Regions from separate parts of the Polaromonas sp. SP1 genome, predicted to be linked through region 3. Evidence: predicted binding sites of a transcription regulator. Region 3 holds the regulator's gene; each other region holds the start of a gene.
What was found. Region 3 encodes sigma-54, which starts transcription at its own class of promoters, with help from an activator protein. Its sites were predicted from a motif close to TGGCANGNAANCTGCTTT; they were not measured.
Positions count from the first base shown of each region.

Region 1 (7,617 bases), 320 kb from region 3:
CACGAGTAGGCGTTGACCTGCGAGACGCCGTCCACCAGGTTGCCGATCGATTTGATTTCGTAGACCTCCGGCCTGCCGCTTGCCAGGAGGCTGCTCCCCAGCGAGAGCGTTTGGTCGAAGAAGACCACCAGGTCTTCCCTGGAGGTCGTCGAGCCCACGCTGCGCACCATCAATGGCAACTGGCTGCCGCGGGCGTTGAGCAAGGTCTGGAGGCTGAACTCCTTCAGGACGGCCACATCGAGTTCGGCCCGCGTGAACAGGTTGGCCGGGGTGCCCGTGCCCGGCGCGTACACCCGGTTCTCGGCCACCAGCCGGCAATCCAGCCGCCGGGCCAGCGCCGTGGCGGCCACCCGCTCCAGGCGCGCGTGAACCTGGTTGCCCAGCTGCATGCTGGAGTTGGTCACGCCGAGCATGTCGGTGGCCCGGAACGCCTGCTGGATCGCGTTCGCCACCGCGTAGCTCGCGCCCGCCTGCAAGGGCACCTGCGCCGACCAGGACATGACGTCGGCGGCAACGTCTCCTTTTGCCTTGTCGAGCAGGCGCTTGAGGTATTTGGAGAAATGCTTGCTCAACTTGTCGGGGTTGGGCCAGACCGCAGCCAGCGCCGTGGGGGGCATCAGCAGGTCGGCCCAGTCCGGTGCCAGCGCGCCGGCCGCCGGGGGTTTCTGTTCCTGCGGCGCCGGTGGCGGGCGCGGGGCATCGCCTTCGCGCATCGCGGCCATGAATTTGTCGAGCGATTGCACTTGCGCAGGAAGGCCGGCGAGCAGGGTTTGTGCAAGGCCCCGCCCGGCCCATTGTTCGCGCGTCAGGCCGCCGGGCACTTTGATCTCGGGCGGCGCCTGTTTGAGGTGCTCACCCAGCAGTTTGGCAAAGGCCTTCGCCGCGCTGCCCCGGCTCAGCGTGTTGACGCGCTCAAGCGTGGCAAGAAGAATGCCGGCCAGCGCTTCGCGCAGCGGCTTGGCCGCCTCGTCGGGCCCGGCCCACTCCAGGGCCAGCGCGTTGGCGATGACGGTAAACAGGGCTGTGGCCTGCGAGCTCCCGCTCATGCTGGATGCACTCCCGCGGCGCTAAGCCGCATAGCGCGGCGGGAATTCCGGCAGGTCGAGGCCGGGCATATCGATGGCCACCAGCGTGGTGGGCAGCACCAGCGGTATGGCGGGCCCCACGACAATGCCGCCCAGCTCATAGAACACGTGGGACTGCACCGGCCCGGTGAACGCGGTGGTCAGCAGGACCTCGGAGGGCGAGATGACCTCGCCGATGATGTGGAGCTTCCCGGCGATCCTCAACTCGCGGTCGACATCGGTCCCGGCGTTGAACCGGGTGGCGACGCCGGTCACCCGGCGATCGTTGTTCGCCACGGACACCTTGCCCTCGCCCAGCTCGAAACCTTCGCGCGCATCGGCGGCCAGGTCTTCTGCAATCGGCCGCATCGATGCCAGCCAGGGGACGCGCTGGTCGAAGGGCGCGATGCCAAGGCCGTTGAAGAAATAGGTCGCGTGTGTCTCGTAGCCGCGGCGCACGGGCACCTGTATGCGCGCCGCGCCTGCCGACAGGAATTTCTTGAACTGCGCATCGGCATGATCAGCCAGCGCAAGCCCGGGCCAGTTGGCCTTGCGGCCGTAAAAGTAAGGTGAAAAGATGTAGGCCACATTCCCCCAGTCGAAGGCCTTCTCGAAAAAGCCGAGGAAACGCTCGTACGAACCGAGGCGTTCGAGGTCGACGTCCGGAGCGGCGGGATCCTGCGGCCAGGTCGCGGCGGGCTCGCTGAGCAGGGTGTCCAGCACCGGCTGGATCTCGTCCCCGCCCAACTGCGAGATGACTGCCCGCTTGAGCTCGTCCCGCTCGATTTCGCGCGCGACCTGCGACGGCATGTTGTCGGCCCAGCTTTCGCTGGTCATCTCGGCCCGCTGGGCGTCTTCTTCATAGGCGGCGAGCTTGTCGCGGTAGGCCGCCTGGAACAGCAGGAACATCTTCTTGATCCAGGCCTCTTCAGATGCCTTGGTCCGCTCGCAGTCCAGCTTGATCGAACACGACAGGCTGTTCAGGTTCGAGGTGAGGATCACCGGCACCTGGCCCTCCATGTAGCGGTCGTTGTCCAGGATCACGCCGCCGTTGCCCGACAGGGGTTTTTCGACTCCGCCCTCGGCGATGCCGCTGGGCGCCGGAGAGGATTCGTTGTTGGTGGTGAAGCGGTAGCGCTGGCCCAGCATGAGTATGTTGGCCTCGCCGTCGACATACATGTAGTTGCCCTGGTCGTCCTTGCGCAGGTAGCGCCAGCCCTTCATGGCAATTTCGCCGCGGGAGGCGCGGTATCCGTCGGGAATGGCAAGCGACGCCTGCGACTGCGCCACCTTGACGTGGGGCGACACCGTAAATCCGTTCTGGAAGCGGGCGCCGGCGGTGGCCGGGTCCGCGCCTTCGGCGCCGGGCATCGTCAGGGCGTAATGCGCCTGCGTGCTCGGGGGTGGCGGGTCCTCAAGGGCGATTCCCCATTTCCCGGCGGTATAGACAATCTGCGGCCAGGAAACCGGCCGCTCCAGCGCCACACCTTGCGGGCTGCGCAGGCTGAAGTGGGTCGGGCCTATCGCCATTTGGTGCTCTTCGCTGACATAAATTTGCGGCGGCAGCGGGGGCGGCCCGTTTTTGCGCTGGCTGCGTATCGCCATCAGCCGCGACCAGTAAGCCGCGGGCTCCGGCACGACAAATTCGTAGATCAGCCTGCGGCCGTAGTTCACCAGGTGCAGGTCGAAATGCCGCTCCAGCCAGCGGTAAATTCCCACGCTGTGCTGGGCCGTTGTGTTGTTGATGGTGTGGCCGGCGGTTTCCTCCGTCTCTTTGGTCTCGACCTTTTCGCGTTGGGTGAGCGTGCGTTGCCGCATCTTCTCGCTGGCCCGGTTGACCACTTCACGCGCATGCGACACCGAGGTGGCGGTACGCTCTTCCGAAGCCCTGCGGTAGCTTGCCGAGCCGCCGACGCTTGCGGTCACCGACACACTGGGCCCGAGGTAAGTGGCCGTGACGTCGAAGTTCGCGGAAAGATCCGTCTGCTCGGTGAGGCTCTTGTCGATCTCCGACTTCAATTCGTCGCGCGTCGTGCTTTGCATGTCGAGCGTGACCTCTTTCTCGCTTTCCTCCTCTGTCAGGAGCCGGGTTTCGACGCGCTCCAGGTTGCGGTGGGTGCGTGTGAATGTCTCGTGCGCAAGCGTGTTCGAGACATGCGCGATCTCGCCCAGCTCATAACTTCTCAGCTGCTGCTTGAGCACGATCAGGTCGCCGATGAAGCTGCGCGGGCGATAGAGTTGGGCCGCCTTCAGCCGCAAGTCTTCGTTGGGGTCGTCCTTGCCGCCGGGTATCACGCGGGGGCCGCTCGGCCAGTTCCATTTCACGTTGAACGGCATCGTCACGGTGCCGGCGGACAGCGGCACGCGCCAGGCGCCCCGCAATGGCGAAGGCGGCTGGCCCTCGTCGGCGATCGCAACGAGGCGCTCGAGCGTCTCGAAGCAGCAGATCAGGTGCGCGCCGGCATCGAGGTCCGGGACATGCAGCAGCGCGGACGCACAAAAGTAGTCGGCCAGCACATCGCGCGACATCACAAATTCGGGCTCACGCGCGAGGACGTTGGAAAAATCGCTGACGTCGAAGGCCTGCATCATGGCCCGCTCCGCCGCGTCGACATCGCCCGATTGCACGGCGGCTGGCAGCGCCTGGAAGAGGCGGCGGTAGTTGTCGTTGGGCAACAGGTCCCACGGGCTGGTCACGTCGCGGCGCTTGAGGTGGACCAGGCAGGCGACGTTTGCCGCCCCGACGTTGCCCTTGGCCAGGGCCGGGCCCAGTTGCTGGCGCAGGCTGCCGGTGGTGTCCACGGACTTCCTGGAGTACGCGGGGACAAAGGGATCTTTGAGAGCTTCGGGTGAAACCGGGACCGGATCACGTAACACCACAAACCGATAAATGTCATCCTTGCGCATGAACACCCCCGTATGGCAAAAGCTGCCGTGGTTGGACCGGCTCAGATCATCCCCACTTTTCCGGATACGGGAAAGGGAAGGATTCACATGCCGGCGCAATCCCGGGGTTTGTTACGCGATGTTGCCAGGCGCAAGGGGCGCCGCTGCTTTTTTCGGGGCTGTTACCAGTTGACTTCGCGGTCCGGCGTGGCGCCGATGCGGTGGATCGACAGGTCGGCGCCTTCAAATTCTTCTTCCTGGCTGAGTCGCAGCCCCATGGTCGCCTTGAGGATGCCGTAGACGGCAAAGCCGGCCAGCAAGGCCCACGCCACGCCCATCGCGCTGCCGATCAGCTGCGCGCCAAAACTCACGCCGCCCAGGCCGCCCAACGCCTGGCTGCCGAAGATGCCGGCCGCCAGGCCGCCCCAGGCGCCGCACAGGCCGTGCAGCGGCCAGACGCCCAGCACGTCGTCGATCTTCCATCTGTTTTGCGTCAGCGTGAACATCACCACGAACACACCACCGGCCACGCCCCCCGTCACCAGCGCGCCCAGCGGGTGCATCAGGTCGGAGCCCGCGCACACCGCCACCAGGCCGGCCAGCGGGCCGTTGTGCACAAAGCCCGGGTCGTTCTTGCCAAAGGCCAGCGCCGCCAGCGTGCCGCCCACCATGGCCATCAGTGAATTGACGGCGACCAGGCCGGAAATCTTGTCGATGGTCTGCGCGCTCATCACGTTAAAGCCGAACCAGCCGACGGTGAGGATCCAGGCGCCCAGCGCCAGGAAGGGAATGTTCGACGGCGGATGCGCCGACACGGCGCCGTCCTTGCGGTAGCGGTTGCTGCGCGCGCCCAGCAAGATCACCGCCGGCAATGCCAGCCAGCCGCCCACGGCATGGACCACGATGGAGCCCGCGAAGTCATGGAACTCCGCACCCGTCAGCGATTTGATCCAGGCCTGCACGCCGAAGTGCTGGTTCCAGACGATGCCCTCGAAGAAGGGATAGACGAAGCCGACGATGACGGCGGTGGCGATGAGCTGCGGGTAAAAGCGCGCCCGCTCGGCAATGCCGCCTGAAATGATGGCCGGGATCGCCGCGGCAAAGGTCAGCAAAAAGAAGAACTTGACCAGGTCGTAGCCGTTTTTGGCGGCCAGCTGCTCGGCCCCGACGAAGAAATGGGTGCCATAGGCCACGCCGTAACCCACCATGAAATACACCACAGTGGACACCGAGAAGTCCACCAGGATCTTGACCAGCGCATTGACCTGGTTCTTTTTGCGGACTGTGCCCAGTTCCAGAAAGGCAAAACCGGCGTGCATGGCCAGCACCATGATGCCGCCCAGCAGGATGAACAAGGCGTCCGAGCCCTGTTTTAGTGCTTCCATAGGTCCCTCTTCAGATGAAATGTGATGTGTTGGTGCGTTATCGGGTCGATTCCGAGAATCGCACCAAATGCAAGCAAGAAATGCGCCACAAGCGTGCAAAAAAGGCTTGAGGGTGTACTTTGAGGGCTAACGATATAATGCAGGCTGTCATTGGGGAGTAGCCAGCCTTTCAATCCTGAAAGGGGCTTGCGTCAACAGACTTGTTCCAACGGAACATGGCGCAAGCGGTCTTCGGATCACGCGAGACCTTTGACTGCACAGCCTCCGTTTTTGGCCGGGGATGCCGTGCAGTCATGGGTTTTCGGCCGGAGTCTTTTTGAATGGAAGCTTTCCTCGTCTCCACGGGCATCGTCGCCCTCGCCGAAATGGGCGACAAGACGCAACTCCTCGCACTTATCCTCGCTGCCCGCTTTAAAAAGCCCTGGCCCATCGTCGCCGGCATCCTGGTCGCAACGTTGGTCAACCACGCCCTGGCTGGCGCTGCCGGCGCCTGGGTCACGACAATGATCAGCCCGCAAATCCTGCGCTGGATCCTGGGCGCCTCGTTCCTGGCCATGGCCGCCTGGATGCTGGTGCCCGACAAAGTCGACGCGGAGGAGGACGAAAAGCCGCCCCGCTACGGCGTGTTCTTCACCACCGTCATCGTGTTCTTCCTGGCCGAGATGGGCGACAAAACCCAGATCGCCACCGTGATGCTGGCCGCACGCTACGACGCCATCGTCGGTGTGGTGGCCGGCACCACGCTGGGCATGATGCTGGCCAACGCGCCGGCTGTCTGGCTGGGCGAGCGCGTGACGCGCCTGGTGCCGCTAAGGGCGGTGCATATCGTCTCGGCGATGATCTTTGCCGGACTGGGGCTGGCAGCGTTGCTACTGGCATAGAAGTGGCGCAATCACTGAGGAGGCTTCAACCCAGCATGAGCCGCGGAACCGGCTTTGCCGGGCCGCAGGCGGGCGGCCCCCTCGGGGGGCAGGGAGTTACGCGAAGCGAACGACCGTGGGGGCCACATCCACCGGGGTATACTTCTTTTAGCGCCGATTTGCTCAGCTTGCGGGCGCTTAAAAAGTACAGCTAAAGACGAACTCCAAACGACCCGGACTCGCTTTAGCGATGCCGGGTTTTTTGTTTTCTGCAGGTGATTTCTTGACCCTTATTGCCACCCCGCTCAGCATGCATTTTGTAGAGGCCTTGCCCCTGCAGAGCGGCGCGTCGATACGCGCTTACGACCTGAGCTACGAAACCTACGGCGAGCTCAACGCCGACAAATCCAATGCCGTGCTGATCTGCCACGCGCTTAACGCCTCGCACCATGTGGCGGGCGTGTACCTCGATGCGCAGGGCCAGCCTATCGACAAATCCGAAGGCTGGTGGGACACCATGATCGGCCCCGGCAAACCGGTCGACACCGACCGCTTCTTTGTGATCGGCGTCAACAACCTGGGCTCCTGTTTCGGCTCCACCGGGCCCATGCAACCCAACCCTGACACGCAGCAGCTTTACGGCGCCGATTTCCCTGTCGTCACCGTGCAAGACTGGGTCAGCGCCCAGGCCCGCCTGCTGGACCGCCTGGGCATCCAGACCCTGGCGGCCGTGATGGGCGGCAGCCTGGGCGGCATGCAGGCGCTGGCCTGGACGCTGCAATACCCGGATCGCGTTCGCCACGCTGTGGTGGTGGCCAGCGCGCCCAACCTCACCGCCGAAAACATCGCCTTCAATGAAGTCGCCCGCCGCGCCATCGTGACCGACCCCGACTTCCATGGCGGCCACTTTTACCGCCACGGCGTGCTGCCCAAACGCGGCCTGCGCATCGCCCGCATGATCGGCCACATCACCTACCTGAGCGATGACGTGATGAATGAAAAATTCGGGCGCCAGCTTCGCCAGGCCGTGGCAGAAACCGCGAACGCCGACGCGCCCTACAAATACACGACGCAGGACATCGAGTTCGAAATCGAAAGCTACCTGCGCTACCAGGGCGACAAATTCAGCGAGTACTTTGACGCCAACACCTATTTGTTGATTACCCGTGCGCTCGACTACTTCGACCCGGCCCGCACGTACGGCGGTAGCCTCACCAAAGCATTGGCCCATGTCACGGCCAGGTTCCTGCTCGTGAGCTTCACCACCGACTGGCGCTTTTCCCCCGCACGCAGCCGCGAAATCGTCAAGGCGCTGCTCGACAACCAGCGCGACGTGAGCTACGCCGAGATCGACGCGCCGCACGGCCATGATGCATTTTTGCTGGAAGACGACCGCTACCTCGGTGTGGTGCGCTCCTATTT
Region 1 covers NZ_CP031013.1:1,429,153-1,436,769, forward strand. Annotated here, with positions in the region: gene DT070_RS06905 (hypothetical protein) at 1-1,046, opposite strand, end outside; gene DT070_RS06910 (hypothetical protein) at 1,068-3,866, opposite strand; gene DT070_RS06915 (ammonium transporter) at 4,133-5,335, opposite strand; yybP-ykoY riboswitch at 5,476-5,649, shown strand; gene DT070_RS06920 (TMEM165/GDT1 family protein) at 5,656-6,216, shown strand; gene DT070_RS06925 (homoserine O-acetyltransferase) at 6,479-7,617, shown strand, end outside.
Region 1: DT070_RS06915 (ammonium transporter) is a predicted target of sigma-54. The motif match lies at 5,406-5,423, and genes of this name have one in related genera.

Region 2 (7,617 bases), 750 kb from region 3:
GCCCGCGCTGATGGCGCAAACCGGCCAGACCCTGGCGCTGGCCGTCTGGGGCAACCAGGGGCCCACGCTGGTGCATTGGGAGGAGTCGCCGCAGGCCGTGACAGTCAACCTGCGGCTGGGCGATGTCATGCCGCTGCTGTCGTCGGCCACGGGCCTGTGTTTTACGGCGTTTTCATTTCCCCGCCTGGCGGCCGGCGCGCGGCCGCAAAGCCGGCTGGCGCTGCTGGTGAAAGACGAGCTGGCCCGCAACCAGAAGCTGGCGCGCAAGGACGTCCCCGCCAGCATGGCCGAAGTGATGGCCCTGCTCGACGAGGTGCGCCTGCGCGGCATGGCGCGCGCCGTCAACACCCTGCTTCCCGGCGTGGCCGGCTTTTGCGCGCCTGTGTTTGATGCCGACGGCCATCTGGTGCTGGGCATGGTCGCGCTGGGCTCGCTGGCCACCTTCGATCCGGAGTGGGATGGCAAGGTCGCGCAGCCCCTGGCGGCGGCCGCACGGCAACTTTCCCGCGACCTGGGGTTCAAAGAAGGATGACAAGCTTGACGGCCGCGCAAGCCGGCATCGCGCGCGGCCAGGGCGACGCGACGCCCTGGCGCGCATTGGCCATGCTGGCGGTGGCGGTGCTGGCCATCCATGCGCTGGTGCTGATGTCGTCGCCAGCGCGCTTCGGCCCGGAGCTCGATCCGGCCTCGCAGCGCGTGCAGCCCCTGGTCACCCGCAGCATCACAACGCCCCCGGCGGTGCAAGCCGCCGCAGCGCCGGCGCCCCCGCCGCCCAGGCCCCGCCCGAAAATTATTAAGCCAAAATCGCCTCCAGCCCAATCCACGCCTACACCTGTCGCTATTAATAATGTAGCAACACCCGTCGTTGAAACACCCGCCGCCAGCGAGCCCTCGGCCCCCGAGGCTGTCGCCGCCCTGGCCCCCGCATCCGCTGCAAGCGCACCCGTCACGCCTGTTGCGCCCGCCGGCCCTGCGCAAACGCCCGTCACGGCCATGGCCCTGCCCGAGAACGTGAAGCTGGAATACAAGATGACCGGAAGCGCCAAGGGCTTGAACTACCACGCCAATGGCGAGCTGAACTGGCGGCGCGTGGGCAATCTTTACGATGCGGGCATGCGGGTCAGCGCGCTGTTCCTCGGCTCACGCAGCATGGGCAGCACCGGCGTGGTGGGCCCTGAAGGGCTGGCGCCCATCCGCTTTTCCGACAAATCCAGAAGCGAAGTGGCCGCGCATTTTGACCCCGACAAGGGCCAGGTCAGCTTCAGCGCCAACACACCCAGCGTGCCGTGGATCAAGGGCGCCCAGGACCGGGTCAGCGTTTTTATCCAGCTGGGCGGCATGCTGGCCGGAAACCCGGCATTGTTCCCTGTGGGCACCACCCTCTCGATGTACACCGTGGGGCCGCGCGATGCAGACACCTGGACTTTTTTGGTGGAGGCCGAAGAAAACCTCACGCTGCCCTTCGGTGAGATGGCCACACTGAAACTCACACGCCAGCCGCGGCGCGAGTTCGACCAGAAGGTCGAGATCTGGTACGCACCGTCGCTGGGCTACCTGCCGGTGCGCAACAAAATCACCCAGTCCAACGGGGACTTTATCGACCAGCAGCTCAGTGGCCTCAGCAAAGAGTAGAAACTGGGGGCGGCGTTGCCATGCCGCACGCTGAAGCGGGGTATCTGTGTGGTTTTGCACGGCGTAGCGGGTCTTTACCGAACGATTGCATGCCGGAAGTTCTTTCCCTTGAACTTGGCACTATCGTTGCTATCTGAAGGTAAAGGAACCCACCATGCACATGCTCTACGACTCAGACTCTTTTGCCGTGCTTCAGATCCACGCCAACGCGCCTGAAGAAAGCACGCCCGCGCCGGCCGTGCCGCAACTGGCCCGCCATGGTTTTGAAATCGTGGACAAACGCTCCGGTAAAGAGGTCTACCTGGACGGCTCATGGGCCGAGATGTTCCAGCAGCGCCTGAGCGCCTGGGCACAAAACACACCGACGCAGGAAGAAATCGAAGATACGCTGGAAGGCTATAGCGGGCTGGCCAACACCCCTATGTCATTACATTGAGCCCCCACGCTCCCCCACTGCGTGTGGGTCGCTGCCCCCCGAGGGGGCCGCTCCGCCTGCGGTCTGGCAAAGCCAGTCCCGCGGCTCCTGCTTGGTTGAAGAGCGCTCCGTAATCGCTCTGACTTACCCTCCCCTCGCTCCATCTCCCACTCCGCTCGCCCTGAGGTATTGAAGGGCCGGTGCGCTTGTCAATCAGCCTGCGGGCTTTCAGCCGCGTTGGATTGATAAAACCAGCGGTACATCGGCTCAGCCAGCACCAGAACAGCCGCCAGCCTGGTGACATGAAACGCCGTCACCACGGGCACACCCAGCTGCAATACCTTGGCCGTGATGGCCATTTCGGCGATGCCGCCGGGTGATGTGCCTAGCAGCAAAGTCGCCCAGTGCAGGCTGGTGAAGTGTGCAAGCAACCAGGCGAAGGCAGCGCACAACACGATCATGGCCACGGTGGCCAGCGCGACGGAGCCCAGCCAGCGCGGCGCCATGTGCACAAAGCCGCTGGTAAAACGCACACCCAGGCTGATGCCGATGACGAGTTGCGCAGCGTTCGTCATCCATTGGGGCAGGGCAGACAGTGTCACGCCGCTCGCCGTCAGCAGCAGCGACACCACCAGCGCACCGATAAACCACGGGTTGGTGCGGTCCAGTTTCACCATGACCCAGCAGCCAATGCCGGTGAGCAGCGCCAGCAGGGCCAGGCCGGGCAGCGCCACTGCGCGTGCACCGGGCAAGGCGGCGTCCAGCCCGTGCAGCCCCGCCCACTGAAAGCCGAAAGGAATGACCAGCGTGACCAGCAACACGCGCAGGCTGTGCGCCGACGCCACCAGATCGGTTTGCGCGCCGTGGCGCTCGGCCATCAGCGTCATTTCAGAAGCGGCCCCGATGGGCGCGGCGAAATAAGTCGTGATGCGCGACAGGCCCTGGACCTGGAACGGCCCGGGCCCATGGTGCAAGCGGTAAAGCCACGCACCGAACGCAAGGCCCAGCGCCAGCGCCCACACGATATTGAGCGCAATCGCCCACCACAAGCCCGCCAGCAGTGCCACCACCTGCGGCGTGAAGTACAAGCCCAGCGCGCAGCCGATGATCCATTGCCCGCTGTTGCGCAGCGGCGTCCAGCTGGCGGTGGGGCCGCCCAGCATGGAGACCACGGCTGTCGCCAGCAGCGGGCCGATCATCCAGGGCAAGGGCGTGCGCAGTGCGATGCACAGCGCCGCCGCAGCCCATGCCAGCAACAAGGTCAGGGCGATGCGCACGGGCAGCAGCTGGACGGCGCGGTGGAACAGGGAGGGCATGGGAACGTCGGGATGCGCAGCAAAACCGCTGGAAGCAGTAGTATCCACGGATGGCTTATTTCCCCACCCCTCGTGCTTTGGCATGGCTTGTCTGCAGCGCCGCGATGGCCTTGGCGGGCGGCTGCGCGGGCCGGCCCGAAGCGCCCATCCTGCAGGCGCCCGGCAGTGATGCGGCGCAGGCATCGGCCAGGCTGGAGGCGGTGCTTCCCGCCGACGTCCTCATCCTGGGGGAGCAGCATGACGCAGCCGAGCACCAGCACATCGAGCAGCAGGTAGTGACCCTTCTGGCGGCCCGCGGCACGCTGGCCGCGGTGGCGCTTGAGATGGCCGACACCGGCGTCAGCACCTCAGCCCTCAAGCCCAGCGCGACCGAGCAGCAGGTGCGCAACGCGCTCAACTGGAACGACAAGGGCTGGCCCTGGGCCGCTTATGGCCCTGCGGTGATGACGGCGGTGCGCGCCGGGGTGCCGGTGCTGGGCGCCAACCTGCCGCGTGCGCAAATGCCGGCCAGCATGGCGGACAGCCGGCTCGACGCCCGGCTGCCCGGTCCGGCCCTGAAAGCGCAGCAGCAACTCATACGCATCGGCCACTGCAACCTGCTGCCCGAAAGCCAGATCACGCCGATGACGCGCATCCAGATCGCCAAGGACATCACCATGGCCAACACACTGGGCCAGGCGGCGCTGCCGGGCAAGACGGTGTTGCTGCTGGCCGGCAGCGGCCATGCGGACCGGCTGCTGGGCGTGCCGCAGCACCTGTCCTCAGACCTGAAGACAAAAGCCATTCGGCTGCGCGCGGGAACGGTTAACAACGAAAAGGCTGAGGCCTTCGATGCGGTGTGGGTAACACCCGCGTTGCCCGAGAAGGACTACTGCGAAGGCCTGGACAAGAAACTGGCGAAATAGGCCCCCACGCTCCCCCACTGCGTGTGGGTCGCTGCCCCCCCCCGAGGGGGCCGCCCGCCTGCGGCCCGGCAAAGCCGGTTCCGCGGCTCAGGCTGGATGAAGAGCCACCTCCCTCATGTGTGTATTCAAGCGCTTCTAGCTGCATCAGGCGTTGTTACGGATCGCGTCGGCCACCACGTTGATGATGCGATCGATGTGCTCTTTTTCGATGATGTAGGGCGGGCAGATCACGACGTTGTCGGCCGCCGGGCGCACCAGCACACCGTTGTGGAAGCACTCCATGAAGATGTCATAGGCGCGCTTGCCCGGTGCGCCGGCCAGCGGCGCCAGTTCCACCGCGCCCGCCAGCCCCAGCGTACGGATGCCGATCACATTGGGCAGGCCCTTGAAGGCGCCGTGCATCGCATCGCCCAGCACCTTGCCCATCTGGCCGGCGCGCTCGTAGAGCTTTTCTTCCTTCAGCAAACTGAGCGTTGCGATCGCCGCCGCGCACGCCACGGGGTGGCCCGAGTAGGTGTAGCCGTGGAAGAACTCGATGGCGTGCTCGGGCGCCGCGCTGTTGGCATTCATCATGCCGTCGTAGATGCGGTCCGAGCAGATCACGCCGCCCAGCGGAATCACGCCGTTGGTCACGCACTTGGCGAAGTTCAGCATGTCGGGCACCACGCCGTAGTAGTCGGCGCCGAAACCCGTGCCAAGGCGCCCGAAGCCGGTGATGACCTCGTCAAAAATCAGCAGGATGCCGTGCTTGTCGCAGATCTCGCGCAGCCGCTTGAGGTAGCCCTTGGGCGGCAGGTACCAGCCGGCGCTGCCGGAAACAGGCTCGACGATGATGGCCGCCACGTTACTGGGGTCATGCAGCGGCAGGATGCGGTTTTCGAGTTCCAGCAGCAGGTCTTCCTGCCACACGGGCTCGGTACCGTTGATGTAGGCGTGGTTCACCGGGTCGTGGATGAAACGCATGTGGTCCACGCGCGGCAGCAGCGCAGCGCCGTACACCTTGCGGTTGGCCGGAATGCCGCCCACGCTCATGCCGCCAAAGCCGACGCCGTGGTAACCCTTTTCACGGCCGATGAAGATGTTGCGGTGGCCCTCGCCGCGCGCGCGGTGGTAGGCCAGCGCCACCTTCAGCGAGGTGTCCGCGGCCTCAGACCCTGAATTGCAGAACAGCACCTTGTTGAGGTCGCCAGGCGCCATGCCCGCGATGACTTCAGCCGCCTTGAAGGCCTGGTCGTTGCTGGCCTGGAAGGCGGTCGCGTAGTCCAGCGTGTCGAGCTGCTTCTTGATGGCTTCGTTGATGGGCTTGCGGTTGTGGCCGGCGCCCACGCACCACAGGCTGGAGATGCCGTCGATCACCTGCCGGCCGTCGTGCGTCGTGAAGTGCATGCCGTCGGCGGCGACGAACACGCGCGGGTCTTTCTTGAAGCTGCGGTTGGGGGTGAAAGGGAGCCAGTGGTGCTCCATGTTGAAGTTCTGGTAGGCCATGGCGTGTCTCCTGCGTCTGAAATAGGGGGTGTTCCGGCATTCTGGCACTTCCGGGCAGGCGCCGCCCTCTCCTGCGACAATTCATCCCCTATGAATCACGCTTATATCCTGACCCTGTCGTGCCCGGACCGCATGGGCATTGTTCATGCCGTCTCCGGTTTCCTGCTGCAAAACGGCGGCAACATTGAAGAAGCCGCGCAGTACAACGACCACGACACGGGCCTGTTTTTCATGCGGGTGCAGTTCGCCTGCGACAAGCTGACGCATGAAGAACTCTCCAGCCAGCTGAAGTCGTTTGCAGAGCCTTTCGGCATGAGCTGGAAGCTGCATGCCACCACCCAGCCCATGCGCACGGTCATCATGGTCAGCAAGGAAGGCCATTGCCTGAACGACCTGCTGTTTCGCTGCAAGTCGGGCTTGCTGCCGGTGGAGGTGCGCGCCATCGTCTCCAACCACCGTGAGTTCTACCAGCTGGCCGCCAGCTACAACATCCCGTTTCACCACATCCCCGTCACGGCCGCCACCAAGGCGCAGGCCGAGGCGAAGCAGCTGGAGATCATCGAATCCGAAGGCGCCGAGCTGGTGGTGCTGGCGCGCTACATGCAGGTGCTCTCCAACGACCTGTGCAAAAAACTCGCCGGCCGCGCCATCAACATCCACCACTCATTTTTGCCCAGCTTCAAGGGCGCCAAGCCTTACTACCAGGCGCATGACCGCGGCGTGAAACTGATAGGCGCGACGGCCCATTACGTGACCGCCGACCTGGACGAAGGCCCCATCATTGAACAAGACGTGGCGCGCGCCGACCACAGCAAGACGGTGGAAGACCTGACCGCCATGGGCCGCGACACCGAAAGCCAGGTGCTGGCGCGTGCGGTGAAGTGGCACAGCGAACACCGCGTGCTTTTGAACGGCCACAAGACCGTCATCTTCAAATAAGCAGCATGGCCACGCCGGCTCGAATCCCGCCGATTCAATGTCTTCTGACCTTCGAAGCGTTGGCGCGCCTGCGCAGCGTGACGCAGGCGGCCGAAGAACTCTGCGTCACGCCCAGCGCGGTCAGCCACCGCGTCAAGCAGCTTGAGCAAATCATCGGCACCAAACTTTTTGGCCGCGCCGATTTTTCGCTGACCACCGAGGGCAGCGAATACCTGGCCCATGTGCGCGAAGGCCTGGCCACCTTGCAGAAGTTTCCGGGCGCAGCCGGGCAAAGCACCACACCCGGCAAGCGCAAGCTGCGCCTGGCCGTCACGCCCACCTTTGCGCGCTCCATCCTCATCCCACGGTTGCGCCAGTTCACCGACGCCTACCCCGAGATCGACCTCACGCTGCAGGTGTCAATCCCGTTGCTGGATGTGGTGGCTGAAGATGCCGACCTCATCGTGCGCTTCGGCACCGGCCGCTATGCCGACCTGGAGCACGTGTGCCTGAGCAAGGACGAAGTCGCGCCGCTGGCATCGCCCGCTTTTGTGCGCGAGCATGGTCCGTTTGAAGCCGCCGAAGACCTCGAAGGCGAAAGCCTGCTGCGCTCGCCGCTGGAGCCCTGGCGCACCTGGTTTGCGGCGCACAAACTCGACTGGCCGGAGCCGGCCGACGGTTCGCAGTTCAACGACATCGGCCTGATGTGCGACGCCGCCGCGGCCGGCATGGGCATTGCGCTCATCCGCCTCAAGCTGGGCGCGCCCTGGCTGGAGAACGGCTCGCTGGTGCGCCTGGGCAGCAACGCCGTGTTTGCCGGCAATGTACCCAGCCCGCATGCGCACTACCTGTGCTGGCGCACCGGCACCATGGACCGCTGGGAGTGCGCGGCCTTTGCCGACTGGCTGCGCAAAAGCCTGGGCTAGGGCCTTTTGAGTTGTAGCGC
Region 2 covers NZ_CP031013.1:1,001,209-1,008,825, forward strand. Annotated here, with positions in the region: gene DT070_RS04770 (IclR family transcriptional regulator) at 1-532, shown strand, start outside; gene DT070_RS04775 (DUF3108 domain-containing protein) at 529-1,632, shown strand; gene DT070_RS04780 (DUF3567 domain-containing protein) at 1,787-2,068, shown strand; gene DT070_RS04785 (AbrB family transcriptional regulator) at 2,257-3,363, opposite strand; gene DT070_RS04790 (ChaN family lipoprotein) at 3,468-4,268, shown strand; gene DT070_RS04795 (aminotransferase class III-fold pyridoxal phosphate-dependent enzyme) at 4,413-5,753, opposite strand; gene purU (formyltetrahydrofolate deformylase) at 5,844-6,692, shown strand; gene DT070_RS04805 (LysR substrate-binding domain-containing protein) at 6,698-7,597, shown strand.
Region 2: DT070_RS04780 (DUF3567 domain-containing protein) is a predicted target of sigma-54. The motif match lies at 1,748-1,765, and genes of this name have one in related genera.

Region 3 (7,617 bases):
TGGCCGAGCGGTCGCGCGGGGTTTCAAACGCGGGCTCGTCACGGGTATCGCCGGCGTTGCGGTTGTCGCCCGCATCGCGGCTCAGCGGCTGGCCGAATTCGTCGATGGGCTGGTTGCGGTGGTCCTGTTGCACGCGGCCTTCGGCATGACCCTGCTGGCGGCGCTGGTCGCGCCCCTGCACGCCGGTGATGCCGGCCACACCGGCCACATCGATACGCTCACCATACGGCGGGTTGACCAGCATCACGCCTGAAGGCGCGGGCGGCATGCGCTGCAGGGCGTCGCCGCCGCGGAACTCCACCGCATTGGCCACGCCGGCGCGCTCGGCATTGCGCTCGGCAAAGTCGACCATGCGGAAGGACACATCGCTGCCGAAGACCGGCGCGGTGGGCTCGGTGATGGCGGCTTCGGCCTGGTCGAGCAGGCCGTCCCACACATGGCCCTGGAAGGGCAAATACTTCTGGAAGGCAAAGCGGCGGTTGATGCCGGGCGCGATGTTGCAGGCAATCTGCGCGGCTTCAATCGCGATGGTGCCGGAGCCGCAGCACGGGTCGTACAGCGGCACGCCGTCTTTGCAGAGCTGGTCCCAGCCGCTGGCGGCAATCATGGCCGCGGCCAGCGTTTCTTTCAGTGGCGCATCGCCCTTGTCTTCACGCCAGCCGCGCTTGAAGAGCGGCTCGCCCGAGGTGTCGATGTAGATGGTGACGGTGTCGGTCGTCAGGTGCACATAGATGCGCACGTCGGGCCAGCGTGTGTCGACACTGGGCCGCACATCGTCGAACTTGGCGCGAAAGCGGTCGGCGATCGCATCCTTGATCTTCAGCGCGGCGAAGTTCAGGCTTTGCAGCGGGCTGTGCTGGGCCGTGATCTCCACCTTGAAAGTCTGTTTGGGCGTGAACCAGATTTCCCAGGCCACGTTGGCAGCGGCGTTGTAGAGGTCCTGCTCGCTGCGGTACTGGTTGTGCTGCAGCTCGATCAGCACGCGCTGCGCGAGGCGGCTGTGCAGGTTGAGCTGCAGCGCATCGCGCCACGAGGCCTGCAGCTGCACGCCGGCGCGCCAGGCTTTGCCCTGGATGCCGGTGACGCGTTGTACTTCGGTCGCGAGCAGGGTCTCAACGCCGGCGGCGCACGGTAAAAAGAGTTGGAGTTGATTCATGACTGGCTTTGAAAGGCGGGGCAGTGCGGCCTGACCGGGCGCCTAGAGAGATTTACGCAGGTTGGCGGGCGCGATGCGAAGCGCCTCACGATATTTAGCTACTGTGCGGCGCGCGCATTCAATGCCCTGCTCTTTCAGCATTTCGGAGATCTGGTTGTCGCTGAGCGGCTTCTTCAGGCTTTCAGACGAGACGAACTGCTTGATCAGTGCGCGCACCGCCGTGCTGGAGGCGTTGCCGCCGGTTTCGGTGCCGAGTGCGGAGCCGAAGAAGTATTTGAGCTCGAAGGTGCCGAAAGGCGTGCCCATGTACTTGGCGGTGGTCACGCGCGAGATGGTCGACTCATGCAGGCCCAGTTCGTCGGCGATTTCACGCAGCACCAGCGGGCGCATGGCAAGCTCGCCGTGCGTGAAGAAGTTTTTCTGCCGCTCGACAATCGCGCTGCTCACACGCAGGATGGTGTCAAAACGCTGCTGGATGTTCTTGATGAACCAGCGGGCTTCCTGCAGGCGCTGCTGCAGCGCCGCGCCGCCCTGGCCCTTGTGCTGCTTGAGGGCGTTGGCGTAAATATCGTGCACACGCAGGCGCGGCATCACATCGCCGTTGAGCGAGACCTTGAAGCCCCGGCCCGACTTGATGACGATGACGTCGGGCACGATCAGGTTGCGCTCCACATTCACGAAGCGGCGGCCGGGCTTGGGGTCGAGCCGGCCGATCACGGCAATGCCGCCCTTGATCGCAGCCTCGGTGAAGCCGCACAGGTGCGACAGGCGCTTCACGTCGCGTTTGGCCAGCAGCTCCATGGGCTGCTTGCACATGGCGATGGCGGCGCGGGTTTCTTCGCAGTCCTTGCAGTCGAGCAATTGCAGGCCCAGGCATTCGGCCAGGTTGCGCGCGCCGACGCCGGCGGGCTCCATGTGGTGCAGGAGCTTGAGCGCCATGGCAAAGCGCTGCTCGAGCTCTTCGCTTTGCTCCAGGTCGTTGCCGGCCAGGCCGGCGGCCAGCGATGCCAGGCTGTCTTCAAGGTAGCCGTCGTCGTTCAGCGATTCAATGAGGAAGTGCAGCGCGGCGCGGTCTTCTTCGGACAGGCGCAGGCCGAGCGACTGGCGGTGCAGGTGGTCTTGCAGCGACTCGTGGGCGCCCGTGAGGTCGGAGGCCTCGGCGTCGCTTTCCTCGTTGTTGTTCTTGCGCGCCGGCGCGTCGCTGCCCCACTCGCTGTCGTCAGGCGCGGTCTCTACCGTGCCGTCGCCTTCCCAGCTTTCCTCGAGCTTGGGCTCTGCACTGATTTCAGCATCATTTTGGCCTGCAGCCCCCGTGTCGTCTTGGCCTGCAGCTATCGAATTGGTAGCAGATTCAAACTCCCGACTGTCCTGGCTGACCGGCGTGTCGACATGCTCCAGCCCGAACTCCTCCCGCACCGCCGTCTCTTCCGCCACTTCCAGGAAAGGGTTCTCGTCAAGCATCTGCTCGACCTCCTGGCTCAGCTCAAGCGTCGACAACTGCAACAGCCGGATCGACTGCTGCAGCTGGGGCGTCAGCGCAAGATGCTGCGAGACGCGAAGCGAGAGGCCTTGTTTCACGGGACTTTCAAATACACGGAAGGTTGAGGTGACATGTCTTCAGCCAGCAGGCGCCGCGGAACTGGCTCCGCCAGGCCGCAGGCACCGTCCCCGGAGGGGGAGAGGGAGCTACACGAAGTGAGCGACAACAGGGGGGAACCATGTTCACATCTTGAAGTGTTCGCCAAGATAGACACGGCGCACATCGGCGTTGTTCACGATCTCGGACGGTGTGCCTTGCGCCAGCACATGGCCGTCGCTGATGATGTAGGCGTGGTCGCAAATGCCCAGCGTCTCGCGCACGTTGTGGTCGGTGATCAGCACGCCGATGCCGCGCGACTTGAGGAAACCGATGATGCGCTGGATCTCGATGACGGCGATCGGGTCAATACCGGCAAAGGGCTCGTCGAGCAAAATAAAACGCGGCTGGGTCGCCAGCGCGCGTGCGATCTCGACGCGGCGGCGCTCGCCGCCCGACAGCGCCGGCGCGGGTGAGTTGCGCAGGTGGTCCACGCGCAAGTCCTGCAGCAGCGCGTCCAGGCGCGACTCGATGTCGGCGCGGCCCAGCGGCTTGCCGTTGGCGCCCAGCTGCAGCTCCAGCACGGCGCGCACGTTTTCTTCGACCGTGAGCTTGCGGAAAATCGAGGCCTCTTGCGGCAGGTAGCTCAGGCCCAGGCGGGCGCGCAGGTGAATCGGCATGTGCTCGACCGATTGGCCGTCGATGGAGATTTCGCCCGCATCGGCGCGCACCAGGCCCACGATCATGTAGAAAGAAGTCGTCTTGCCCGCACCGTTGGGCCCGAGCAGGCCGACCACTTCGCCTTTTTGCACGGCCAGCGACACGTCTTGCACCACCTTGCGGCTGCCGTACGATTTTTGCAGCCCTTGCGCCACGAGGCGGCTGGGGGTGGGGGCGGAAGCGCCGTGAGCGCGGGGGGCCGCCGAAATATCAGTCACCACATCCATCTGTGCAGGTCTTTCTAGTTCTTTTCGCTGCCCAGCGTGGTGCTGGGGCGCAGGGTGACGGCCGGGCCGGATGGCTTTGCAGCGGCCGGCGCCGACGCGGCGGCGCGGGGCGACAGCATGGCGCGAATCCGTCCGCTCGGGTTGGCGGCGGTTTTGTTTTGCGTGCCGCCCTCCACCGTGAAGACGTCGGTGTTGTTGTCGTAAACGATCACGGCGCCTGTGGTTTCGTCGACCAGGGTGGCGCCGTTGTAGCGGCGCACCACGGCACGCTTGATGAATTTGACGAGGTCGGCCTTGCTGTCGTATTCGATCCGCTCGGCCTCGCCCTCGATGTACTCGTCCACGCCGTCGCGCTTTTTACGGTAGAAGGCCAGCTTGCCCGGCGCCGCGATGGACACGGCCTGCTGGTAGCCCTCGGGGTCCTGGCTCACGTCGACCCGCTCGCCGCGCACGATGGTCGTGCCCTTGGTGATCACCACATTGCCGGTGAAAACGCTGGTTTGCTTCAGGTCGTCATACCGCAGGGCATCCGCCTCGGCATTCATGGGCTTGTCGCGGTCGGCTTTTTCAGCCCAGGCCGGAAACGCCGCCCCCAGCGCCAGAACGGCCGGCAGGATGAGGGAAAAAAGGGGATATTTCATAAGGCACGAATCTTGCTGCGTGGGTGTCCGGCCATTGTAGCCATGCAAGCTGTGGGAATGGCTTGCACAGTGAATTATTAGGGGCATAAAAATGGCCCCCACGCTCCCCCACTTCGTGTGGGTCGCTGCCCCCCGAGGGGGCAGCCCGCCCTACGGCCCGGCGAAGCCGGTTCCGGGGCTCATGCTGGCTTGAAGAATTCTTTGGGCAATACCGGTGGGGGTATTTCACCAGTGGGCAGCCGCGGAACCGGCTTTGCCGGGCCGCGGGCGCCGTCCCCTGCAGGGGAAAAGGGCTACACGCAGTGAGCCCGATAGGGGTGTGCCCGACTCACCGCCCCCTTGAGGGGGGAACGGGCTACACGCAGTGAGCCTGGACGGGGGTGTTACTTTTTACCGCGGGACTGCGCGATCAGCGAGTCCGTGATCTGCAGCGCGCGGGGCATGTTCTGGGCCAGCGTGCCGGAGGTGTAATAGCGACCGGCAATGCCCAGGGCCGGCACGCCGTCGACCTTGTACTGATCCTGCAGCTGCGTGGCCTTGCGGGCCTTGGTGGTGACCGTAAAAGAGTTGTACATCTCGACAAACTTGGCCTTGTCCAGGCCCTGCTTTTCGGCCCAGGCCGCCACCATGTCGGCGGTGTTGAGCGGCTGCTTGTCCTGGTGGATGGCGTTGAACACCTTTTTATGCAGCTCTTCAACCTTGCCCATGGCTTCCAGCACGTAATACAGGCGCTGCTGCGGCTCGAAGTCGGGACGGAAGGACACCGGGACGCGCCGGACATACACGTCCTTGGGCACCTGTTTGATCCAGGCCTCGAGCAGGGGCTCAAAGGCGTAGCAGTGCGGGCAGCTGTACCAGAAGAATTCCACCACTTCCACCTGGCCCGCGGGGGCTTCGGTCGGGGCCGGCTTGTCCAGCGCCAGGTAGTCGGAACCTTCCTTGAAGGCCCTGGCCTGGGCTTGCGCCATGCCGGGCAGGGCGGCTGCGCCCAGGGTGGCGGCGGCTGCCGCAGCAGCTGAAAGCGAAAACTCACGACGTTGCATCAAATTCTTCTCCTGGAATGGCAAAAAAAGGTTGTGGCCGGCTGCGGGATTGCGCCCTGGACGGCCAGGTGACAAGGGTTTGTATGCCTGCCCCGCGAAAAGTTCAGCGCTGCACCCGCACCAGCGCGGTTTCAATCGAATTGTTGTCCAGCCGCTCCTTGACTTTGTCGGCGTCTTCTTTCTTGTCGAAAGGCCCCAGGCGCACGCGGTACACGGTGCGGCCCGCCTGCTCGCGCTCAGTGACCTTGGCCTGCATGCCCAGCAGCGACAGCCTGGCGCGCTGCTGCTCGGCGTCTTCGGGCGTGCGGAAAGCGCCGGCCTGGATGAAATAGCTGAAAGGGTCGACGCCGGGGCCGGACGACAGGCCTTCGACCTTGGCCTTGGCCAGGTCGCCCAGCGGGTCGGCCGCAGGCTTGGTGGCTTTGGCGGCAGCCGAGGCGGCTGCCTTCGGCACGGCGGCGACGGCCGGGTCGGGCACCGGCGCGCCGGGTGTTTCAGCGGCGGGCGCAGGCGGCGGCTTGGGCTGGTTCTTGCCGGCCAGCGGCGCGTTCGGGTTCCAGTCCTTGTTTTTCTTGGCCTCGACGGCGTCGCTGTCGGGGTTGCGCGCCTGGCTCTTGTTCATGAAGGGAACCGGCACCTTGGTGATGTAGACCGCCACGGCCAGCGCGGCCCCCAGGCCGATCAGGGCGCCAATAATCAAACCCAGCAGGGTTCCGCCTCGTTGTGTATTCATACCTTGCCCACGTTCATTGCCTTGTCCTGAAAATCGCATGCTTTTCACCGGTGTTACATCTTGCGCGGAGCGCTCACGCCCAGCACCGCCAGGCCATTGTGCAGCACCTGTGCGGTCGCAGCGACCAGCGCCAGTCGCGCCAGTTTGACGGCTTCGTCATCCACCAGGATGCGCTCGGCATCGTAATAGCTGTGATAGCTCGCCGCCAGCTCACGCAGGTAAAAAGCCACGTCGTGTGGTGCAAATCCGTCAGCCGCGTTGGTCAGCATGTCGGGGTACTTGGCCAGCAGCAGCATCAGCGCCTGGGCCTGCGGGCTGTCCAGCGCCGACAGGTCGACCGACTTCAGGCTGGCCTCATCGCCGCCCTGGCCGGCCCAGGTGGTGAGGATGGAGCAGATGCGCGCGTGCGCGTACTGCACGTAGTACACCGGGTTTTCGTTGTTCTTGGCCAGCGCCAGGTCGATGTCGAAGATGTATTCGGTGTCGGGCTTGCGGCTGAGCAAAAAGAAGCGCACGGCGTCGGCGCTGGTCCATTCGATCAGGTCGCGCAGGGTGACGTAGCTGCCGGCGCGCTTGGAGATCTTGACCTCTTCGCCGTTGCGCACCACACGCACCATGGTGTGCAGCACGTAGTCGGGGTAGCCTTGGGGAATGCCTTCGCCGGCGGCCTGCAGCCCGGCGCGCACGCGGGCGATGGTGCCGTGGTGGTCCATGCCCTGGATGTTGATGGCCTTGCCGAAGCCGCGCTCCCATTTGGCCAGGTGGTAGGCCACGTCAGGCACAAAGTAGGTGTACGTGCCGTCGCTCTTTTTCATCACGCGGTCTTTGTCGTCGCCGTAGTCGGTTGACTTCAGCCACAGCGCGCCATCCTGCTCGTAGGTCTTGCCGGCGTCTTTCAATCTGGCCACAGTGGCGTCGACACGGCCCGAGCTGTACAGGCTGGACTCGAGGTAGTAGTTGTCGAACTTGACGGAGAAGGCCTTGAGGTCCAGGTCCTGCTCGTGGCGCAGGTAGGCGACGGCGAACTGGCGGATCGAGTCGATGTCTTCCACGTCGCCCGAGGCGGTGTATTCGCGGTCGTCCGACTTGACGGTCTTTTTGGCCAGGAAGTCGGCCGCGATGTCGGCGATGTAGTCGCCGTTGTAGGCCGATTCGGGCCAGCCGGCGTCGCCGGGCTTGATGCCTTTGGCGCGCGCCTGCGTGCTGGTAGCCAGCGTCTGGATCTGCACGCCGGCGTCGTTGTAATAGAACTCGCGCCAGACTTTTGCGCCCTGCGTGGCAAACAGGTTGCAGATCGCGTCGCCCAGCGCGGCCTGGCGGCCGTGGCCCACATGCAGCGGGCCCGTCGGGTTGGCCGAGACGAACTCCACGATCATCTTGCGCGCCGGATCGGCCGGCTGCACGCCGAACTGCGCGCCGGCGGCCAGCACCTCGCGCACGGTTTCCTGCTTGGCAGCGGGTTTGAGGCGGATGTTGATGAAACCGGGGCCGGCGATCTCGATGGCGGCAACCCAGCGTTCA
Region 3 covers NZ_CP031013.1:1,748,001-1,755,617, reverse strand. Annotated here, with positions in the region: gene DT070_RS08380 (class I SAM-dependent RNA methyltransferase) at 1-1,156, opposite strand, end outside; gene DT070_RS08375 (RNA polymerase factor sigma-54) at 1,199-2,734, opposite strand; gene lptB (LPS export ABC transporter ATP-binding protein) at 2,879-3,679, opposite strand; gene lptA (lipopolysaccharide transport periplasmic protein LptA) at 3,694-4,320, opposite strand; gene DT070_RS08360 (thiol:disulfide interchange protein DsbA/DsbL) at 4,704-5,363, opposite strand; gene DT070_RS08355 (SPOR domain-containing protein) at 5,467-6,096, opposite strand; gene argS (arginine--tRNA ligase) at 6,150-7,617, opposite strand, start outside.

Region 4 (7,617 bases), 1.8 Mb from region 3:
GCGATAGCGCTGCTTGCCGAAAGTTACCTGCCTGGCGATTCTTGTCCTGAAAGTGATCTGTGCATCGCCCGCCGCAATACGCTCTGCCAGCGCCTGGGCAGCGTTGTGGGCGATGTTCAGCACCGCCTGTATCAGCTGCTCGCGGTCGCCGCGAAAGTCGGGAATAGAGATGTCGTAATCCCGTGTGACCTTCAGGCCTCTGGGGAATTCCGCCAGGATGAGCGAGCGCACGCGCTCGCACACTTCGTGGATATTCACGTCGCCCACCAGGTGCGGCCGGCGGTGCGGCGCCAGCAGGCGGTCCACAAGCGTCTGCAGGCGGTCGGCTTCGTGGATGATGACCTGGGTGTACTCGGTCAGGTCCTTGCCGATCTCCATCTGCAGCAACTGCGCCGCGCCGCGAATGCCGCCCAGCGGGTTTTTGATCTCGTGGGCCAAATTGCGGATCAGCTCCTTGTTGGCCTGCGCCTGGTCGATCAGGCGCTCTTCGCGCTCCTGCTTGGCCTGCTGCTCCAAAGGCAGCAGTTCCACGATCGCCTCGCCCGGCGTGTCGGTTTGCGCCACCACCACATGCACGGGCAGCGGCTCGTGGTTCAGGCGCCTGAGCCAGGCGTCGTAGCGAAGCGCCGCGAATTCATTGCTGCCCGCGCCTTCGAGGGCGTTTTGCAGGATCAGCGGTTCGGTGAAACAGTCGGGGAGCTGCGAGCCTTCAATGGTTCGCCGGGAGGTTCCCAGGGCGTCTTCCAGGGCTGCGTTGGCAAAAACCACCGTGCCGTTGGTGCGGACAACCGCGACCAGCGTGGCCAGCAGGTCGAAGGCCTGGAAGCGGGGGAGTCCGGAAACCGGGGCGGATGAAAGTGGGGTGCGGATGGAGGGCTTCAAGCCGCCCATTTTCACCCAGAAGCCTGCCCCGCGCGATTAATTGAGGGCGGGAGCGCCCGATGGGAGCCGGGAAATCTCGCGCTTGAGACCGGCAATGTCGCTCTGGTTGCGGGCGATGCTGTCCTTGAGCTCCGCCACGCGGTCCAGGTAACGCTGGTAGTTGCGGCCTTCAATGCCCTGCTTTTCAGGCTCGCCGTTGTTGTACTCTTTTTGCTGCTCGGCCAGTTTGGCTTCGGCCTTCTTCAGCTCGGCTTCCAGGATGGCGCGCGAGTCGCTGTCGCGGGCGCGCTGCTCGGGGCCGGAAGCGGCCGCCACACGGACCGCAGGGGCGGAGCCGGAGCCGGAAGAGGCGTTGGAGTTGGACTTGGCAACCGGCGTGCTCTGCACCACGGTGACATTGCCGCCCGACACCAGCTTGCAGTTACGGGTTTGCGCTTCTTTGGTGTTGTTGATGTATTCGGGCGCGGAACCCCCTGCACCTGTGCAGCGGTAAACCTGCTGCGCCCAGGCGGTGTTACCCGCGCCGGCCAGCAGCAACGAAAAGGCAGAAAGCAAAAACGTGTGTTTCATAGGGAACTCCCAGTGCCGTTGAGGGCTAGGACGGTCTATCAGTATGCGGTAAACCCGCCAAAACACAAAGCCAGCAAGCCTACAACGCACTGGGGCAATAAAAAAGGACGGCCTTGGCCGTCCCTTTTTGACCACACACACGCCCGAAACCGGGGCGTATGTGATTGAGCGCTTACTTAAGCGTAAGCTTTTTGCCGCCTTACAGCGAGTAGTACATGTCGAATTCGATGGGGTGGGTCGCCTGGCGCAGGCGGGTCACTTCACCCATCTTCAGTTCAATGTAGGCGTCGATCATGCTGTCGGTGAACACACCGCCCTTGGTCAGGAAGCTGCGGCCCACGTCGAGCGCGTCCAGCGCCTGGTCCAGGCTGTGGCAAACGGTTGGCACTTTTGCATCTTCCTCGGGCGGCAGATGGTACAGATCCTTGGTGGCGGCTTCGCCGGGATGGATCTTGTTTTCCACGCCGTCCAGGCCGGCCATCATCAGGGCCGAGAAGCCCAGGTACGGGTTCATCAGTGGATCAGGGAAACGCGCTTCGATACGGCGGCCCTTCGGGTTGGCGACGTAAGGGATGCGGATCGATGCCGAGCGGTTTTTGGCCGAGTAAGCCAGCTTGACCGGTGCCTCATAACCAGGAACCAGGCGCTTGTAGCTGTTGGTGCCGGGGTTGGTGATGGCGTTCAGGGCGCGGGCATGCTTGATGATGCCGCCGATGTAGTACAGGGCGAAATCAGACAGGCCGGCATAGCCGTCGCCGGCGAACAGGTTCTTGCCGTCTTTCCAGATGGACTGGTGAACGTGCATGCCGGAGCCGTTGTCGCCCACGATGGGCTTGGGCATGAAAGTGGCGGTCTTGCCGTAGGCGTTGGCCACGTTCTGCACCACGTACTTCAGGACTTGCGTCCAGTCGGCGCGCTGAACCAGCGTGCTGAAACGGGTGCCGATTTCATTCTGGCCGGGGCCGGCCACTTCGTGGTGGAACACTTCGACGGGGATGCCCAGCGATTCGAGGATCAGGGCCATCTCGGCGCGCATGTCTTGCGTGCTGTCGACCGGGGGAACCGGGAAGTAGCCGCCCTTGACGGTCGGGCGGTGGCCACGGTTGCCGCCTTCGAGCTTGGCGCCCGAATTCCAGGGGGCTTCGTATTCTTCGATCTTGAAGAAGGTGCCCGACATGTCGGTGTTCCAGCGCACGTCGTCAAAAATGAAGAATTCCGGCTCAGGGCCGAAGTAAGCGGTGTCGCCCAGGCCGGAGGCCTTCAGGTAGGCTTCTGCGCGCTGTGCGATGGAGCGCGGATCGCGGTCGTAAGCCTTGCCGTCGGCAGGCTCGAGCACGTCGCAGCTCATGAACAGCGTGGTTTCTTCAAAGAAGGGGTCGATGTTGGCCGTCTTGGGGTCAGGCATCAGTTGCATGTCGGAGGCTTCAATGCCCTTCCAGCCGGCAATGGAAGAACCGTCAAACGCGTGGCCCGACGTGAATTTATCTTCGTCAAAGTGGGACACGGGCACGGTGACGTGCTGCTCTTTGCCCCGGGTGTCGGTGAAACGGAAGTCAACGAACTTGACTTCGTTTTCCTTGACCATTTTCATGACGTCTGCGACGGTCTTTGCCATCAAAATCTCCTGTTGCTGGATGGGTGGTTGAAAATTCTCTTCGGGCTTGTTGAATGCACTTTTTGTGCCAAAGCCATTGGCTGCCCAGATTGACGCCAAGCCTCGGATTGTGCCGTTATCTGGCTTCAGTTCCCGCCTTGGGCGGGCTGAAAACGCAAAAAACACTCCGCGGTAACGAATGCACCATTAAAGTGCATCACCATAAAAGCGCCAATTTGGTGCAAAAAGTCAGCGCACCAATTCGGGGCCAAATTTCAGGTCGAATTGATGCAGCCCGGCCAGCATGGCTGGATAGGCCAGGTTGACCGCTTCCGGCGCGCCTTTGACGCCCAGTTCAATATGGCGGCCGTATTCGGGGTGGTCCACGCTGGGCAGGCTGAACACTTTCACGCCGGCATGCGCCGCTTCAATATCGAGCATCAGCGGCGTAAGCATGGCTTCCATGGACCCAAAAATGATCACCGACTTTTCGGTGTAAGGCGACTTTTGGTGCAGGTGGGCGTACTGCTGGTCCAGCACCCATTCGATCATCGGCCAAGCCATCACCGGGAAGCCCGGAACGAAGTGAACCGCGCCCTGCCCCGCCCGGCAGGTAAAACCGGGGATCTTGTTGTACGGGTTCGGAATGATCTCGGCGCCTTCCGGGAACACGCCCATGTTCAGGCGGTGGATGTTGTCGTCGCGGTCGGGCTCATAAGGGGTGCCCTGCTCTTTGGCCACGTCGGCCATGCGCTCCAGGATCAGGGTTTTGGCCGTGGGATGCAACGCCAGGCCAACCCCCAAAGCCTTGGCCGCGCATTGCCGGGTGTGGTCGTCCGGCGTGGCGCCGATGCCGCCGCAGGAAAACACCACGTCGCCGCTGCCACGCGCCGCCGCAAAGGCGCGCGCCAAAGTGGCCGTGATGCGTGCCGGGTCGTCGCCCACGTAATCGGCGTAGGCCAGCTGCAGGCCGCGCGCGCCCAGCAGTTCAATGGTTTTGGGCAGGTGTTTGTCGGCGCGTTTGCCCGAGAGGATTTCGTCGCCGACGATGATGAGGCCGAAGTGAGAGGTCATGTTGGGTGAGTTCAGGGCAGAGGTATGTCAGGCTTGCCGCCCAACGTGCCGAAGCTGGGGGCGGGCCCGGGCAGGGCTTCGGGCGCCAGCTCGGTTGCTATTGATTTGATAGCGTCCTGTGCAAGCGGATCGGGGGTCAGGGCATTGTTTTTCTTGCGAAGCTGCTCCAGCGCGGCCAGCGTGTAGTGGGCAAACCAGAGCGAGGAAAAGGCAAACACCAGCGTGTAGATCCAGATCGCCACCGGCACCAGGATGGGCGCCATGGCCACAAACATCGCGCCCGAGGCCCAGATCAGGCTGGGCGCGGCGCCCAGGTAGCCGCTGATGACGCCGATGGCCAGCAGCGGCGCGCGGTGCTCTTTGAAAATCTGGCGCCGCTCTTCGCTGCTGGCGTGGTCGACCAGCGCATCGTAGGACATGACGCGGTACGTGAGCCAGCCCCAGATCAGCGGCGGCAGCACCAGGATCAGCGGCGGGATCAGCCACAGCGGAATCGACACGGTGAGCGCCACCGCGGCCAGCGAGGTTGAGCCCAGCGACCAGAACAGGCTGGCGACCATCGAGCCGCCCTGCTTGCGTTCAAGCTGCGGAAAGCGCCGCTCGGCCACCAGCGCCACCATGGCCGGCGTCATGAGGATGGCCACAAAAAGCAGCGCGGTGATCACGATGACCGGAATCGCCATGAAGAGCAGCAGCGCCGGCGCCAGCACCATGCGCAGCCCGCCCAGGCCCAGGGTTTCGAGCCAGCGGACCATGGTGTTGACGAGTTCGTAGTTGCCGAGCTGGGAGCGGATCGCTTCGACCGCATCGCTCCAGAAGAAGTACCCCAGGCCCAGGGAGATCGCTCCCATGATGATCAGGGGCAGCACTGACAAAGCGATGACCCGTGGGTGAAGGCAGTACATCGCGGCGCGCCAAAAAGCGTCAAGGAGTTTGCTCATGCCGAAAGGATACCCTTACTTAACGGCAGGCAGATTGCACGTTCAGGCTTTGCCGAAGAGGCGCTTGAGGCCAATCCATTGTTGCGACCAAAAGCCTTTGCCGTATTGGCGATTGGCTTCGACCTGGTCGCGGATACCGGTCGGGTCATAGCGCTGCTCAAAATTCACCGTACCAAACAACATATCCCACCAGGGCAGCAACACGCCAAAGTTGTGGCCACCCAACCTGACGGCCCCCACGCTTTTCACTTCGTGTAATGCGCTGCCCCCCGAGGGGGCTAATTTTCCTTGGGGCGGCCCGGCGGAAAATTGTCCGTCCTGCGCTGGTTTCACCTTGACCGGCGTCTCATGCCCAATGCCGATGCTGTGGTGCAGCCTGTGAAAGCGCGGGCTGACCCACAGGCGCTCGCCGATGCGGCCGAACCACAGGCGCACATTGGCGTGCTGAAAGCTCTCACTGAGCTGGGTGAACGCGACGATGGCCACGAACTGGCCGGGCGGCACGCCGATAAGCTGGGCCACCAGCACGACGATGGCGTCGACCAGGATGTCGTCGAGCAGGTGGTTGCGGTTGTCGCTCCACATCGTCATTTGCCGCTGCGCGTGGTGCAGCGAATGCAGGCGCCACCACCATTCGATCTGGTGCTGGCCGCGGTGCGTCCAGTAGGCGACAAAGTCAAACACGACGAGGTACATCAGCAGGCTGACGACCGCGTGGTCGGTGACGCCCGGCCAGAGCTGGTCGAGGTGGAAGGTGCCGTAGCCGGCGGTGCGCAGCGCGCCGAAGGCTTCGTCGAACCACGGATCGAGCGTGAAAAAAAGCGCGAGGCGGAAAAAGCCCAGCCGGTGGATCAGCGTGTACAGCACATCGGTGCGGATGGTGGCGCGGTCCGTCACCGGCTCTACCGGCCGCCAGCGCTGCAACGGGCCGATGATGGCCAGCAAAATCAACACCTGCAGCACCCCCACCATGAACCAGGCGGTGGCGCCGTAGCCGTCTTCCAGCAGGTTGCCCATGCCCAGCGCAAACATGACGGGCTGCACGGCCGCTTCAAACAGCCATTGCTGCGCCGTCGAAAAAATATCGCTGAACCAGTCCATGGGCTTTATTTTGCAGGCTTGGCCGGGGCGGAGCCGGCTTGCGCGTCAATCCACGCCTTGTACTGGGGGTGTTCGCGCAGGGTCTGGAAACAAAAGCCGCGCGCCTGCAGGCCGGTGATCAGCGGCTCCAGCACCTTGGGCGCCCACGGGTCCTTGCGCGACCAGATGCCCAGGTGGGCCAGCAGGATGTCGCCGGAGCGCACATCACGCAGCGCCTTCTTCAGCAAAAAGTCATTGGGGTATTTTTCGCTCGCCAGCTCGTCACCCAAAAAGCCGGCGGGCGACCAGCCCACGTGCTCATAGCCGCAGGACTTGGCAGCCGCCAGCAGCGCAGGCGAGGTCTTGCCGCCCGGCGCCCTGAAGAGCGGCAGCGTTTTCTTGCCGGTGATGGCTTCGAGCCGCCTGGCGGATTTGCCGATTTCTTCGCAATACTGCGCCGCCGACCAGGTGAACTCCTTGCCCTCCAGCGGGCCCGCCGACGGCCGCATCCTGAACTGCTGCTGCGCGCCGGGCGCAGCCGGCACATCACCGCGCCAATAGACGTGGTCCCAGGTGTGCGAGGCGAACTCATGGCCTTCCGCCGCCCGCGCCTTCCACCACGGCGCCCATTGCGCGCCCAGGCTGCCGTCGCCTTCCTGTGTGCGCTCGTTGGCCGCAAAAAACGTGACCTTGACCTGGTGTTTGTTGAGGATCTCGGCCATCAGCGGCGCGACGGCCATGTGGCCGGTGTCGAGCGTGAGGTAGACGGGTTTGCAGGCAGCGGCTGCCGGCTGCACCGGGCCCTGCATGACGATTTTTGGGTCTTTTGTGCCTGCAGCCCAAGCGGGGCATGCGCAGGCAGCTATTAAAACAATAGCAGGCAGCAGGGTTGAGCGAGCCTGCCCGGCCCGCTCAAGCCGCTTACCGGGGTGCGTGGTCGAGGGTCCAGACACCATGGGGGCTCTTTCCAACATTCACCTGGCGAACGATCTTGCGCGTCGCCACGTCGATCACCGTCAGCTTGCGCGCCCAGCGCGAGGTCACCAGTATCTGCTTGCCGTCGCGGCTCACGTCGATGCAATCGGGGCCGCCCGGTGCGGGGTAGTTGTCGACGACTTCCAGGGTTTGCAGGTCGATCTTGCTGATGCTGTTGGCCACGCGGTTGCTGACCAGCACATGGCGCTTGTCGCCAAAGGCGCGGAAGGCATGCGCGCCGGCGCCGGTCTTGATGGTCTTGGTGCGAACCGGCTGCGCGCCGCTCACGTCATACACCTCGACCGCGTCGCCGCCCGTCAAACCCACCAGCATGAATTTGTCGTCGGCCGTGCCGTACACATCGGCCGGGATGGAGCCGGTTTTGGTGCGCCACTTGACGGCCTGCGTAGCCAGGTCGATGGAGATCAGCTCGTCGCTGTCCTGCATGGTCGAATAAATCGTGGTGCTTTTGCTGTCTATCCACAAATGGCTGGGCGTCTT
Region 4 covers NZ_CP031013.1:4,460,469-4,468,085, forward strand. Annotated here, with positions in the region: gene glnL (nitrogen regulation protein NR(II)) at 1-891, opposite strand, end outside; gene DT070_RS20950 (hypothetical protein) at 919-1,452, opposite strand; gene glnA (type I glutamate--ammonia ligase) at 1,652-3,067, opposite strand; gene DT070_RS20960 (molybdopterin-binding protein) at 3,296-4,120, opposite strand; gene DT070_RS20965 (EI24 domain-containing protein) at 4,132-5,061, opposite strand; gene DT070_RS20970 (sterol desaturase family protein) at 5,104-6,162, opposite strand; gene DT070_RS20975 (polysaccharide deacetylase family protein) at 6,168-7,097, opposite strand; gene DT070_RS20980 (selenium-binding protein SBP56-related protein) at 7,063-7,617, opposite strand, start outside.
Region 4: glnA (type I glutamate--ammonia ligase) is a predicted target of sigma-54. The motif match lies at 3,120-3,137, and genes of this name have one in related genera.